Regions from separate parts of the Lysinibacillus sp. NPDC093712 genome, predicted to be linked through region 2. Evidence: riboswitches for the same ligand, from Rfam matches in the RefSeq annotation. Region 2 holds a riboswitch; the other holds the start of a gene.
The links. Region 2 has a riboswitch for cyclic di-AMP ahead of ACQKNX_RS00290 (MFS transporter). Riboswitches for the same ligand answer to the same signal wherever they lie in the genome.
Positions count from the first base shown of each region.

Region 1: it holds a riboswitch for cyclic di-AMP, as region 2 does, so the genes downstream of both, ACQKNX_RS17695 (APC family permease) here and ACQKNX_RS00290 (MFS transporter) in region 2, are expected to answer to the same signal.

Region 1 is NZ_JBNNUU010000004.1:477,549-484,697, forward strand. It holds gene ACQKNX_RS17695 (APC family permease) at 181-2,004, opposite strand; cyclic di-AMP (ydaO/yuaA leader) riboswitch at 2,184-2,330, opposite strand; gene ACQKNX_RS17700 (hypothetical protein) at 2,598-2,798, shown strand; gene ACQKNX_RS17705 (Nramp family divalent metal transporter) at 2,866-4,131, shown strand; gene ACQKNX_RS17710 (DMT family transporter) at 4,378-4,692, opposite strand; gene ACQKNX_RS17715 (DMT family transporter) at 4,694-5,041, opposite strand; gene ACQKNX_RS17720 (TetR family transcriptional regulator) at 5,253-5,840, opposite strand; gene ACQKNX_RS17725 (class II histone deacetylase) at 6,163-7,149, shown strand, end outside.
Region 2 is NZ_JBNNUU010000001.1:53,042-60,190, forward strand. It holds gene ACQKNX_RS00285 (M20 metallopeptidase family protein) at 248-1,420, opposite strand; gene ACQKNX_RS00290 (MFS transporter) at 1,435-2,703, opposite strand; cyclic di-AMP (ydaO/yuaA leader) riboswitch at 2,940-3,086, opposite strand; gene ACQKNX_RS00295 (S-ribosylhomocysteine lyase) at 3,381-3,851, shown strand; gene ACQKNX_RS00300 (alpha/beta hydrolase) at 3,919-4,890, opposite strand; gene ACQKNX_RS00305 (acetyl-CoA C-acetyltransferase) at 5,150-6,334, shown strand; gene ACQKNX_RS00310 (YqkE family protein) at 6,357-6,626, shown strand; gene ACQKNX_RS00315 (VanZ family protein) at 7,042-7,149, opposite strand, start outside.

The DNA.
Region 1 (7,149 bases), on a different contig from region 2:
TCAATATGAATATGCATAATAAGCTGATACTTTACTTCATTCGGCAGAGGCTTATATCTACAACCAAACAAAGTTTAAATTTTCGGAATTTAATGGTATTTACGCATTTTTTTGGCGTAAACGTTCGTGTTTTCAATCAATGCTCTGATTATATCAGACTATTTTCGACCTTGCTAGTCATTATTTCGATAAATGGAAAGGTACAGTCATAATGACGACATTTTTGTGAAATAACAGCGATGTTCGAATTAATAGACTAGATTGATTGTGTAGCATATGCTGCCACCCTTTCTTCGGTAAAAACTGCGGTATAACGACTGTTACTTGGTAGTCCGATTTCGCATATTGGTGTTCCACTTTATCGATAAACTTTCTCAAAGGCTGTGTAATGCTACGATATGGCGAATAGTAAGTGACAAGTCGCACATCTGGTTGCCACGCTTTCCACTTTTCTTCAAAGGCTTTTGCATCCGCTTGATCGAATGCTACATAAAAGGCTATTATTTTATCAACATTCAAAGATTGCGCATAATGCAGTGAATTTTCCACCACTTTCGTAATACCCGCGACTGGTACGACAAAGACATTACCCTCTACTTTTGGTAATGCTTCTCCATTTAGTCGTAGTTGTTCCCCGACTGCATTGTAGTGATGCTTAATGCGATGAAACATCCAAATAATAAGCGGTAAAAAGATAAATACTGGCCATACTTGAGGTAGTTTTGTGACAAAAAACATCATCGCCACTACAAAAGAAATGACTGCCCCTATTGTATTGATAACAAATTTCATAACCCAGCCATTAGGCTTTTCACGCCACCATTTACGCATCATCCCAGACTGCGCTAATGTAAATGGAATAAATACACCTACTGCATAGAGTGGAATTAAATGCTCAGTTGTGCCATCAAACAAAATAATAAGCACAATAGCTGCAAGCCCAAGCATCATGATCCCATTTGAATAGCCAAGTCGATCGCCACGGATTTGAAATATTCTTGGAATAAAGCCGTCTTTCGATAAATTGACTGCCAGTAAAGGAAATGCTGAATAGCCTGTATTCGCAGCAAGCACTAAAATCATTGCTGTTGTTCCTTGCACAATATAATAAAATACATTGCGTCCCACACTCGCTTCGGCAATTTGCGAAACAACCGTTGCTTGTGCATTTGGAGCGACTCCGTAGAAATAAGCTAGGCTTACAATGCCAATAAATAATACTGCTAAAATACTCCCCATCGCTAATAGCGTTTTTGCTGCGTTAACCGGTGCAGGACTTTTGAAATTTGGAATTGCATTAGATATTGCCTCTACACCAGTTAATGCCGAGCTTCCTGAGGCAAATGCCTTTAATAATAAAAACAAACTAATGCCCGCAACTGGCGTTCCAATTTTAGGATGTAAATCAGCAGGCACTTGCCCTGTTGCTACGTTATAGATTCCTATGCCAATGAGCATTAACATCACAACGACGAATAAATAAACAGGGTACGCTAAAATAGACGCTGATTCCGTAACCCCACGTAAATTTAAAATCGTTAAACAAATAACAAAAAACACAGCAATCGGAACGTTATAAGCATGCAAACTTGGGAATGCTGAAGTAATAGCATCTGTCCCTGCCGATACGCTTACTGCGACAGTTAAAATATAATCAACGAGTAATGACCCACCCGCTACAAGACCTGCATTCACACCTAAATTTTCGCGGGACACTACATATGCCCCACCACCATGTGGATATGCGAAAATAACTTGTCGATACGATAAAGTTAGTGCCACAAGCAGCACCACTACCCCTGCCGCAATCGGTAACGAATACCAAAAGGCAACCGTACTGACAGTCATGAGTACAATTAAAATTTGCTCTGGACCGTATGCAACTGATGACAATGCATCAGAAGATAATATGGCCAGTGCCTTTGTTTTACTAAGCTTTTGTTCCCCTAATGCATCGGATTTCAATGGTTTACCGATAACATACCGTTTGAATGAGGATTTCATCCTTAACACCTTCTAGATTCATAGAGTGTGTTTCGCATTTCTAAATCGATTACACCTTTCGCATAATCGGTCTCTTTATATCTACTGGGGCTTTTTCGTATAGAATGCCATCAAAAAAACGTCTACAAGTCATCACTAAATACGACTTGTAGACGCTCTAACGTCTGACAAGCTCCAACTTTTCTGCTCTTAACGCTTACGAGGTTAGCTGTCGGATTCGGGCCTGAGTAGCCCTACTCTTCAAAAAGAGATTCACCCCAAGAATTGTTTACACAATCCACTAAAATTGGGTCCCCCGCGTTTAATTGCTTCAGCGATTTAGAAATTTGAAACTTTTATAATGATGTCATATTACGCCTGTAAATAAAAAAAGTAAAGAAGATATTGCCCGGTTTTTCGTAAATTTTTTTCTTATTCTCAGAGACAAGCTTTTATCAGCTGTTTATCGGCGATTCGGCGTGGATTATCGGCGATTCTTACCAGTTTACTGGCGATTTGACTGGCTTTAGTGGCGATTTCCACTGGTTTACTGGCGATTTGGCTGGCTTTAGTGGCGATTTCCACTAGTTTACTGGCGATTTGGCTGGCCTTTAGTGGCGATTTCCACTAGTTTACTGGCGATTCGGCTGGCTTTAGTGGCGATTTCCACTGGTTTACTGGCGATTTGGCTGGCTTTAGTGGCGATTTCCACCGTTTCAACAGCGATTCAGCTCATTTTATCGGCGATTTTCAAAATTTACAAAAAAAAATATGAGCAAACTTCTTCACATTTTTTAGTTCTAGCTATAGAATAGTAGTATTATTATTTTCCCATAGGAAACTTTATTTCATTTACGATACTTTGTGAAACGAGGGAACAAGATGGCCTATAAACAAATTACAAAACCGGCAGCCCAAGCTGTTTTAGATGGAGACATAAAAGGCTGGCGACGGATTTTACCCTTTCTAGGTCCGGCATTTATTGCAGCGGTTGCCTATATAGATCCCGGCAACTTTGCCACAAATATTACCGCTGGCTCGCAGTATGGTTATTTATTACTTTGGGTTATTGCCTTTTCTAATTTAATGGCTGTACTGATTCAATCTTTATCTGCAAAACTCGGTATTGCTACCGGAAAAAACTTGCCAGAAGTAGCAAGGGAGAATTTTTCTAAAAAAACTTCTATATTTTTATGGATACAGGCTGAACTTGTAATCATTGCAACCGACCTCGCTGAATTTATCGGTGCTGCCCTCGGTCTATATTTATTATTTGATATTCCGATGCTACCCGCCGCACTTATTACTGCAATTGGTTCTTTTGCAATTTTAGAGCTACAACGTAGAGGCTTTAGAGCTTTTGAAGCGGGCATTTCGGGTATGGTGCTAATTGTTGTGCTAGCATTTGCGTTCCAAACATTTTTAGCCCAACCGAATTGGGGCGAAGTTACCTTAGGAATGCTGACACCACAATTTGATGGTGTCGATTCACTAATACTTGCAACGGGTATATTAGGAGCTACTGTTATGCCACACGCAATCTATCTACACTCTTCCTTAACACAAAATCGTGTGGTTGGTCGTAATGACAATGAAAAACGACGTATTTTCCGGTTTGAGTTTATCGATATTGTGATTGCAATGATTATTGCTGGTGCGATTAACATGAGCATGCTAATCATTGCAGCAGCAGTGTTCCATACGCAAGGCTTAGTAGTCGAGGATTTAGATATCGCCTATAATGGCTTACGAGAAGCTCTTGGACCTATGGCCGCTGTGTCTTTCGGACTTGGATTACTCATTGCAGGGCTTGCAAGCTCTTCTGTTGGGACATTAGCAGGTGACGTTGTTATGCAAGGCTTCATCCAGCGAAAAATCCCTCTATATTTACGTAGAGCGATTACAATGATTCCACCTTTGGCTATTATTGCAGCAGGTGTCAATGCAACCTATGCACTTGTGTTAAGTCAAGTAATCTTATCATTCGGTATTGCTTTTGCTCTTGTCCCACTTGTGATGTTTACAAGTAAAAAGGACATTATGGGAAGCTTGGTCAATCACCGTATTACAACAATTCTCGGTTGGTTTGTCGTTGTAATAGTAGTTGCGTTAAATCTCTACTTATTATGGGAAACGCTATTTGCTTAAATAATGATACTAGGATAAATGAGAAAAAGTGTTAGATTGATTGCGATCAATCTAACACTTTTTTACTATGCCATTGATGTCCGCTATGGCACGGTTTGTTGCGTCTTACGTATTGTGCTGTTCCCGCAGGAGTCACCGCCTCCGCAACCCTCAACTTGTGCTCTCTGCTAAATTTTCACTATTGTCACATAAAAGCATTTCCTGCTCGGACTGCTTTTATGAGAGGGACACCATGCCTTCTGAATTTTAAGAAAGTGCCTTTAACCCTACGACTCCGATGATGATACAGCATACACTTGCTAAGCGGCCTTTACTTTTTGACTCACCAAAAAACATCATATTGATTAAAACTGCCCCTGCCGTACCAATGCCTATCCATACTGCATAAGCCGTACTCGTTTGTAAAAATTCAAATGATTTATATAAAAAGCTAAGTGACGCAGCAAATCCCCCTACATAGAGCAGCATGCTGATAAATCCCTTTTTCGTGCTATATTTTTTCAGACCAATGACAGACACAAGTTCACTCGATGCAGCTAAAAAAACAAAAAGCCATCCCATACTATATCACCTCTTTTGTACGTTTATTCTCTTCGATGGTATCAGAAACTTTTAAGCCAATAACACCTATAATCAATATAAAAATAAAGAAAAGCTTACCGATACTGACTACTTGATTAAAAATTAAAATATCCATTAAGGTCGTGCCCATTGTGCCAATTGCTGCAAATATTGCGTACACTGTTCCAGTTGGTAATTTCTCGCATGCCTTTGATAAAAAGTGCAAATCGAGCCCTATAAATATAATGATCAATAGCCATTCCCACCAATGAGAAGCCACATTGAAACCATAAATCCATATTAATTCAAAAAAACTAGTTAACCCTACATACAACCAAGCTTTTCCCATAAAAAAACCCTCCGTTAATAATGACTGAACTTCATTCATTTTTACTACAAAAAAGAACCTACAAGAAAATTTAGTAAAAATCCGCTTTTAAATTCGGATTTCGAACACATACTTTTCTTGTTTATAGCAACGTATTACTATAAACAAGACAGTTTATAGATTTCCAACTATATATCAAAAATTCACTGTAATATATTTTATCTCTGTTCGCTTATTTTGTAACAGCCTTGTTTAAAACTAACGCATTACAAATAAATTCTAATAAATCTTTTTTATCCTCATTAATAAGCTCTTCATCTTTGGAATCAAATAAGTATGCACGTTCAGCAGCAGACTCGATTAATCCAAACACCATCTTTGACGTTGCATAAGAATCAACTGCTATTAAAATTTCCCCCTTTGACTTTGCGCTGTCCAGCTCATTTCTTAGCCAATTATAGTAAGGTGTATACGCATTTACCCAGTCTTTTAAATAATCAGAGGCCGACAATCCAGCATAAATAATTGCTACAAGTTCCTTATGCTCTCTCGTCATCATAAATATTGTATCTACTAATTGAGTAAATTTTTCAATTAGTGGCGCTTGATCATCCACATTTTTTTGTATTGCTTCAAACATATTGTCGACCATTACTTTCGCAATAGCGGGCATAAGTGACATTTTTGAAGGGAAGTACAAATAAAAAGTACCTTGTGCAATACCTGCCCTTTTTACAATATCAGCTATTTTTATTTTGTCGATACCTTGTTCTTTAAACAATTGAATAGCAGAGGTTACGATACGTTTTTCCTTATCCATTATGCGCCCCCTAAAAAATCATGAATTTTTACAAATTGTAATCCAAACAAAAATAGAATTCAACCTCTTTCTTTTATCCAAAAATTATTATTTCCTATAATGAAACTGAAAAATTTATTTAATTTTGATAATTTTTAAAAATTAGTTTGACAAATGAACGAGATTCATTTAATTTTATCCCAAGGAAGATGACTGATATTCATTTTAAGAAAAAATCTCCCTCAACTAGTATTTTCATAACTGTAAGTACCATTTCCCACCTTGATAAGGGGTGTTACAAGGTGCAAATCGGTATTATTTTTTAAACAAAGGGGCGGAATTGATGATGAAAACAGGTTATATTTTTGACGAAAGTTATTTCTGGCACGACAACGGAAGCGGTACATTATATTTACCTTCGGGTGGTTACTTAGAAACAGATGTGTTTGTCGAACATCCTTCAACAAAGAGACGAATTAATAATTTACTTAATCGTTGTGGCCTAATGAAAGAATTAGAACAAATTGAGCCACGTTCTGCAACACGTGAGGAAATTGAAATGTTCCATACAAAGGACTATGTAGATAAAGTGAAGCATTTAAGCGATACAACTGGTGGCGATGCTGGAGATCATGCCATTGTTGGTAGAGGGTCTTATGAAATTGCTCTACTTTCAACTGGTGGCGCTTTAAAAGCTGTTGATGTTGTGATGAATGGTGAAGTCGATAATGTTTATGCATTAACTCGCCCACCTGGCCATCATGCAGAGGCTGCAAAAGGCATCGGCTTCTGTATTTTCAATAACGTTGCCATTTCTGCCAAATACGCAAAGCAAAAATACAATTTAGAAAGAGTTATGGTGTTAGATTGGGACGTTCACCATGGCAACGGAACAGAAAGTGCATTCTATGACACTGATGGTGTTTTATTCTTCTCAGTTCATCAGCATTTAAGTTTCCCTAATAATACAGGTTATGCAGAGAACGTAGGTGAGGCTGACGGAAAAGGATTTAACGTGAACATTCCGCTTCCACCAGGTACAGGAAATGCAGGCTATATTGAAGCATTTAAGTCTATTGTGGAGCCAATAGTGAGCGATTATAAACCAGAGCTAATCATTATTTCTGCTGGACAAGATCCGGGTATGTTCGATCCACTTGGACGTATGAACATGACTGCTGAAGGCTTTGCAGATTTAACGAAAATCATGATGACCTTAGCAAACAAGCATACAGATGGAAAAATCGTCTTTTGTCATGAAGGTGGTTACAGTAATGCTTATGTTCCATTTTGTACATTGCGCATTATTGAAGAATTATGTGGTGTGAAA
Region 2 (7,149 bases):
GAATATTTAGGAACTTCAGTGAACCGAGATTGGGAAATTCCTGTATAGAACTGAAGAAAAGGTAGCGTTCGTTATATGAAAGATGAAACAATAGAGAGCATGCTTTGCTATGTCATTTACTTAAGAGGATGTTGATACCGATAAATTTGTTGTAGAAGCTAAATATTAGTAGATGATATAAGCTTAGATAAGGATAAAAAAAAGAAGGTAGAAGAAAAGTTCTTCTACCTTCTGGACTTTAGAAAGACTAAGCTTGATTTAGCCAACTAATAGCACTATGCACAACGACCGCTACCCCTAATGGAATAACACCTTCGTCTAACATAATATTAGGGTTGTGTAATGGGTAGTTGTTGTCACCTAATCCGTTAGAGCCAGCCCACATAAACATTGTTGGAACTTGTTGGCTAATGTAAGAGAAATCTTCCGTGCCTGCTAAAGGTTCAGCGTCAATTTGTACATTGTCTTCCCCTAAAATTTCTTTTACAAAAGGTACGACTTGTTTGCACAGTGCTTCATTATTATAAAGTGATGGGGTAGAGATCGTTTTTAATTCATATGTTCCACGCATCATTTTCACTGTCGCATCTATAATTTCTTGAACTCTATTAAATAAATGATCCCTAACTTCTGGTTTGAAAGAGCGTAGTGTAGCCTCTAAATGTGCTGTATCTGGAATTATATTTGCTACTGTGCCGCCACCCATTTTACCAATAACGAGAACGGCTCTTTCCTTAGGATCAATTTCTTTGCTGACTAATGTATTCATTTGATTGTATATCGCATTGACAATCATTAAAGGATCAATAGCATTTTGAGGCTCAGAACTGTGCCCGCCTTTACCTTGCACTTTTAGGGAGAAGCCATCTAATGATGAAGCGGCAATGCCCGGTTTGTAACCAAATTTCCCTACTTCTAAATCTGGCGTGACATGAAGGGCAAGGGCAGCATCAACTTTTGGATTTTCGAGTAAGCCATTTTCTATCATATCCTTTGCGCCAAGACCAATTTCCTCGGCGGGCTGGAACATAATTTTGACAGTACCATTGATCTCTTTTTCTTTCTCTTTTAAAAGCTTTGCTGCGCCGAGCATGAACGTCGTATGGATGTCATGGCCGCAAGTATGTGCAAATCCATTTGTTGATTTAAACGGTAAATCCGTATTTTCTTCCATCGGTAATGCGTCCATATCGCCTCTTAGTAAGATTGTTTTCCCATTGCCATTTCCAATCGTTACAACTAGCCCCGCTTGTCCTACTTTTTGAGGTGTTAAGCCCAAAGAAAGTAATGTTTTTTCAACGTATGCGACTGTATTCGGTAGTTCAAATCCAATCTCAGGATGTTGGTGTAGATGTCTGCGATGATGAATGAATTCTTCTTGAAAATTTTCCGCCAATATTAATGTTTCATGTTTAGTCATATGAATACACCTCTCTAGTCTAATGAATATTCCATATCTGAAGTTGTATTAAATTTAGGTTTTGTTTTAATGGCAATGACAAACAATCCAAATAAGACGATTGAAAGTACAATTAAGACATTTAACAGTAATCCATAGGAATGATTAATATTATAAATTGCTCCAGAAACAATTGGTGTTAGTGCAGCTCCTAGTGATGAAAATAATGAGACAATCCCGAATTTCGCGCTATATTCTTTTTCCCCAAATAGTGATGAAGTTAAGTAAGCAGGTGTAACTGTAACGGCCGTCGCACCAAATCCAGTAAATATCGTATACAGGATACCAGGTATTAATAGGTCGCCTCTCATCAAAAATAAAAAGCTTACTAAACCAGAACCACAAATAATTAGTAATGTTGTGATGGTACCTAATTTATCGTATAAGCGACCGACTAATAATTTTCCGACGATGACCATTGCTGAACCTAAAGAAAGTAATATTGCAGCGTGTTGAGGTGTGCCCCCGATATCCTTTAAATATGGTGCGAGGTTAATGATCATACCATTCACGACAATACCGCCGACAACAATTGCCGCACAAAGTGCCCAAAATGATACAGATCTAAATGCATCCTTTTGTGAAAGCCCTTCTACTGTTTGTGAAGAAGTCGTTATATTTTTTATTTCACCTAGCGGAACAAGACCTTTGTCTGCAGGTTTAAGTCGAATAACAAATAATGCCATAGGTACGATTAACACAAACATTGCAATGCCCGTAATGAGGTAAGCACTTCTCCAACCATAGTCTGTAATAAGCCAGTTTAGGACAGGGCTAAGGATGACACCACCAAGACCACTACCTGCTAGTGCAATACCTAAACATAATCCACGCTTTTCGTTAAACCAATTTGTAATTAATACTGGTGCAGGAATAAGAGCAGCTCCTGCTAATGAAGCCCCCATTAGCACTGCGAATAAATAAAAGTGCATCGCAGTCGTTGCAAATGAAAACCCTACATATGAAATGGTGCCTAGCGTTGTAAATATCGTCAAGTAAAGACGAATGTCCATTTTCCTCATCACTTTTCCTGCAATTGGACAGAATATCATTGATACTAAAGCCATAACGGTATAATACGTCATAAATTCAGTTCTTCCAATTCCCAAATCTTCCGTTACAGGGACAGTATAAAGTGACACTAAATTAATAATTGGTGCATACAAAAACGTCATAATTATGACGCATGCCACTACAATCCACCATCCATAAAAGATGCCTTTTTTTCTTTGCTGAGTAGTCATATTGGTTTCCTCCGTTTTTACTTAGTAATCATGGCATCATGTTAGTAGATAAGTGGTGTTGAATCCGTTTTCAAATATCTCTAACATAATAAATAGTGTTACCCACGATCGTTTCATCACGCTTTCTAATTCAATAAAAAGTAATGATGGGGAGTTTTGGAGGTTGTATTGATCATAAGTATTTTTAAAGCCCTAAGACCTGTAGATACATCATTTTCAAATAGTACAAGCTCCATCTTCCTTCTCATTTAACGCTTACGAGGTTAGCTGACGGATTCGGGCCTTTGAGTAGCCCTACCTTAACAAGGATTCACCCCTTGGATTGAATGTTCATCGAAAAAATTTGGTTCCCCCGCATCCATTGGTTTCAGCGATCTAGAAAGTTGAAACTGCTATGATACTACTATTTCAAGAAAAGTTAGTAAATACAGAAAATTTTTTTGACAAATGAGAAGAAAAAATTTTTTACTTGATAAAACCTTTATTAATTAGGTTATCAGAATAACGGTAATAAAAAGTGCGAAAAAATTTTTTCAAAAGAGGAATGGTTTAGACTGTTATTATTTTGAAAAATTGTGTAAGGGTGCATCTGAATTATCATTCTATTTTAAAAATTTACACATTTCATAGAAAACCAGTTATAATAGTTAGTATTGAAAGAAAAGGAGTTGTTAGCAATGGAACGTGAAAAAACAAATGTGGAAAGTTTTGATTTAGACCATACGAAAGTAAAAGCACCTTATGTCCGTTTAGCGGGTGTAAAAGTAGGAAAAAGTGGTGATGAAGTCTATAAATACGATATTCGCTTAAAACAGCCTAATAAGGAGCATATGGAAATGCCAGCACTCCATTCTTTAGAGCATTTATCGGCTGATATTATTCGCAATTACTCTGACCATATTGTCGATTTCAGTCCAATGGGTTGTCAAACAGGCTTTTATGTATCGTTGATTAATCATAATAATTATGATGAATTGCTATCGATTTTAGAAAAAACATTTACAGATGTCACGAATGCAACAGCAGTACCAGCGTGTAATGAAGTGCAATGTGGCTGGGCAGCAAGTCATAGTCTTGAAGGTGCACAGGCACTTGCAAAAGAATTTTTAGCAAAACGTGATGAATGGCATATCGTTTTTGCGGAATAATAAAAAACCTTGCAAATTGTAAAATGTCCTTTAATCAGATGGACATTTTGCTTGCAAGGTTTTTCATTTAACGATGAAAAGGAATAACATTGGATGAGGAAGAATCGTGATTTATTTTTTGATAAATAAAACTTTCTAAAAAGTCATGTATCAGATCTTCATATTCAGCCATATTTTCATTAAAGGACTGAGCGTGCGCACCTTTGTCAAAAAGCTTTAACTTTTTCGGTCCAGTCTTTTTATTATATAAATCGAGTGACATGGAAGCGGGAATAAATGTATCCGGAATACTATGGATAAAGAGAACCGGCTTTTCGATGTGTGTGACAGCTTCAGAAGGCGTTACACTTTTAAATGAATAACCATCGCGTAGTCGTATAAAGAAATCAGCGAAACGAATCGGAATGATAGATCCATATTTAAATTCTGTCTTCGCAATTTGTTTAAGCAGCATTGAAAAATCTGAAAAGGCACAATCTGCAATATAAAAATCAGCTCCATCTTCAACCGATCCCGCATACAACAACATTGTTGCCGCACCCATTGATTCACCATGAATACCAAGGATGGTATCTTCACCAATCATCGCTTTCACGGTTTTTACAACAGCATCTAAGTCATTTTTTTCATAATAGCCATAGCTTGTAGTTTTGCCGCCTGACTCCCCATGTCTTCGATGGTCAAAAATAACGGAGTTGTACCCAAGTCGTTCGAAAAGACGTGCATATTTGACCGAGTTAATTTTATTTTCTGTAACCCCGTGGCAAATAATCATTGTATTATTTGTTTGCAGTGGTTGGAACATAATGCCGCGAATGGAGTAGCCATTAGGAGAGTCAATATTTAATTCGCATTTAAAATTTTTATTGTACCAAGCTTCGTCAAAACGTTTGGCAGTTGTTTCGCGTTCACGAATAAAATCGGGGTCTTTTTGCTGAATATACATTAATTTATTAGAAAGCGCAAAGCCGAACAGCCCCGTTGCAGCAGCGGCAAGCGTCGTTGTAATACCTGAAAATAAAAGCATTTTCTTTTTCATCTTCAATACCTCCACGACTTGTTTCTTTGTATGTCTAGGCATTCGTCCCTAAGTTATCATAAGGTAAATGCATGTTTCTTAATTGTAATGTTCCCAACTATATTTGTTTAAAACACGACAACATTTTACAACAACCTTTGAAATACTGCGATTATTTCCGTTATCGAAAATCGTCAAAATATTTGTTAAAATATAGTTATCTGCTAGTAGCATATGCATGCAGTGTTGATTTTTGAACGGGGAAAAGGGGAGAATGATTATGACAAACGAGGTAGTGATTGTTAGTGCCGTGCGTACTGCAATCGGTTCATTCCAAGGAACATTAAAGGATGTGCCGGCAACAACTCTTGGAAGTATCGTTATTAAAGAAGCATTAGCGCGCGCTGGCGTAGCAGGTGAACAAGTCGATGAAGTCATCATGGGGAATGTTTTATCGGCTGGACTTGGACAAAATCCGGCTCGTCAAGCATCGATTGCAGCGGGATTACCACATACAGTGCCTGCTTTAACAATTAATAAAGTATGTGGCTCAGGCTTAAAAGCAGTGCATTTAGCAGCGCAGGCAATTGTAGCAGGCGATGCGGACATCATAGTAGCAGGTGGCTTTGAAAATATGAGCCAAGCACCGTATGTATTAAAAAATGCACGTGAAGGCTTCCGCATGGGAGATCAAAAAGTCGTGGATACGATGATTCATGATGGTTTATGGTGTGCATTTAATGATTATCATATGGGCATTACTGCGGAAAATTTATGTGATGCGTATGAAATTACACGTGAGGAGCAAGATACTTTTGCAGCACGTTCACAACAACGTGCAGAAGCGGCTATCGCTGCTGGTAAATTTAATGATGAAATCGTTGCTGTAGAAATTCCTCAACGAAAAGGCGATGCGATTATTTTTAATCAAGATGAGTTTCCACGTGCAGGCGTTACAGCGGAATCCTTATCAAAGCTACGCCCAGCATTTAAAAAGGACGGCTCAGTAACTGCAGCGAACGCTTCTGGTATTAACGATGGTGCAGCGGCAGTTGTAGTGATGTCAAAAGCGAAGGCGTTAGAGTTAGGGATTAAGCCAATGGCACAAATTTCAGCAAATGCGAGCTCTGGCGTAGATCCGTCAATTATGGGGACTGGTCCAGTAACTGCGGTGAAAAAAGCGTTAGCAAAGGCGAATGTATCTTTAGTAGATGTAGATTTAATTGAAGCGAATGAAGCGTTTGCGGCACAATCAATTGCTGTAGATCGCGAACTAAGCTTCAATCATGATAAACTAAATGTAAATGGGGGAGCAATTGCTCTTGGCCACCCAATTGGTGCAAGCGGGGCACGAATTTTAGTCACACTTCTACATGAGATGGAGAAGCGTGATGCAAAAACGGGCCTTGCCACATTATGTATCGGTGGTGGACAAGGTGTAGCAACAGTTGTTCAACGCCCTTAATGTTAGTAAGAAGGTGAAAGTAATGGGAAAAAAACGAAAACAACAACAGCAGCGTGTAGATGATCGTTTCACAGCAAGTCTGCCAAAGCAAGAAGCTGTTACATTAGCCGACCAGCTTGGTGGTGATGTGTTAGCGAAGTTAAAAGCTGCAAAACAAGATTTATCAGCGAAAGAGCAGGCGGCAGAGGAAGAGCGTCAAGCACAGCTAGCCTTTGAGCGCAAGCAACGTGAGAAAAACAAATCGTTTGAAGAATTATTAAACGAGTACGGTGATAAAGGCTCGAAATTTTAGTCTTAGTTTTGTAGAAACAGTGAATCTCTTAATAGAGATTCACTGTTTCTTTAGTTTATTTTGATAGGATGCTTGGAATCGCGGGTAGCTCAATAGAAATCGCCACAAAAATGTGTGGAATCGCCAATAAACTATGGAGAATCGCCACAAAAATGCTTTGAATCGCCGATAGGATGCCGAGAATCGCCGGTAACTCCGTGAAAATCGCCGATAGGATGCTTTGAATCGCCGGTAGCTCCGTGAGAATCGCCGATAGAGTGCTTGGAATCGCCGGTAACCCCGTGAGAATCACCGATAGAGTGCTTGGAATCGCCGGTAACTCCGTGAGAATCGCCGATAGAGTGCTTGGAATCGCCGGTAACTCCGTGAGAATCGCCGATAAAATGCTTTAAATCGCCGATAGCCCCAACATAATTTATTTTCTAAACATCCGTATTTTCTTCACGGTGAAGGCGATGCTAATAAAAACAATAGCACCAGCTGTATCTACTAGGACATCTTGCCCGTTCATTGTTCGTCCAGG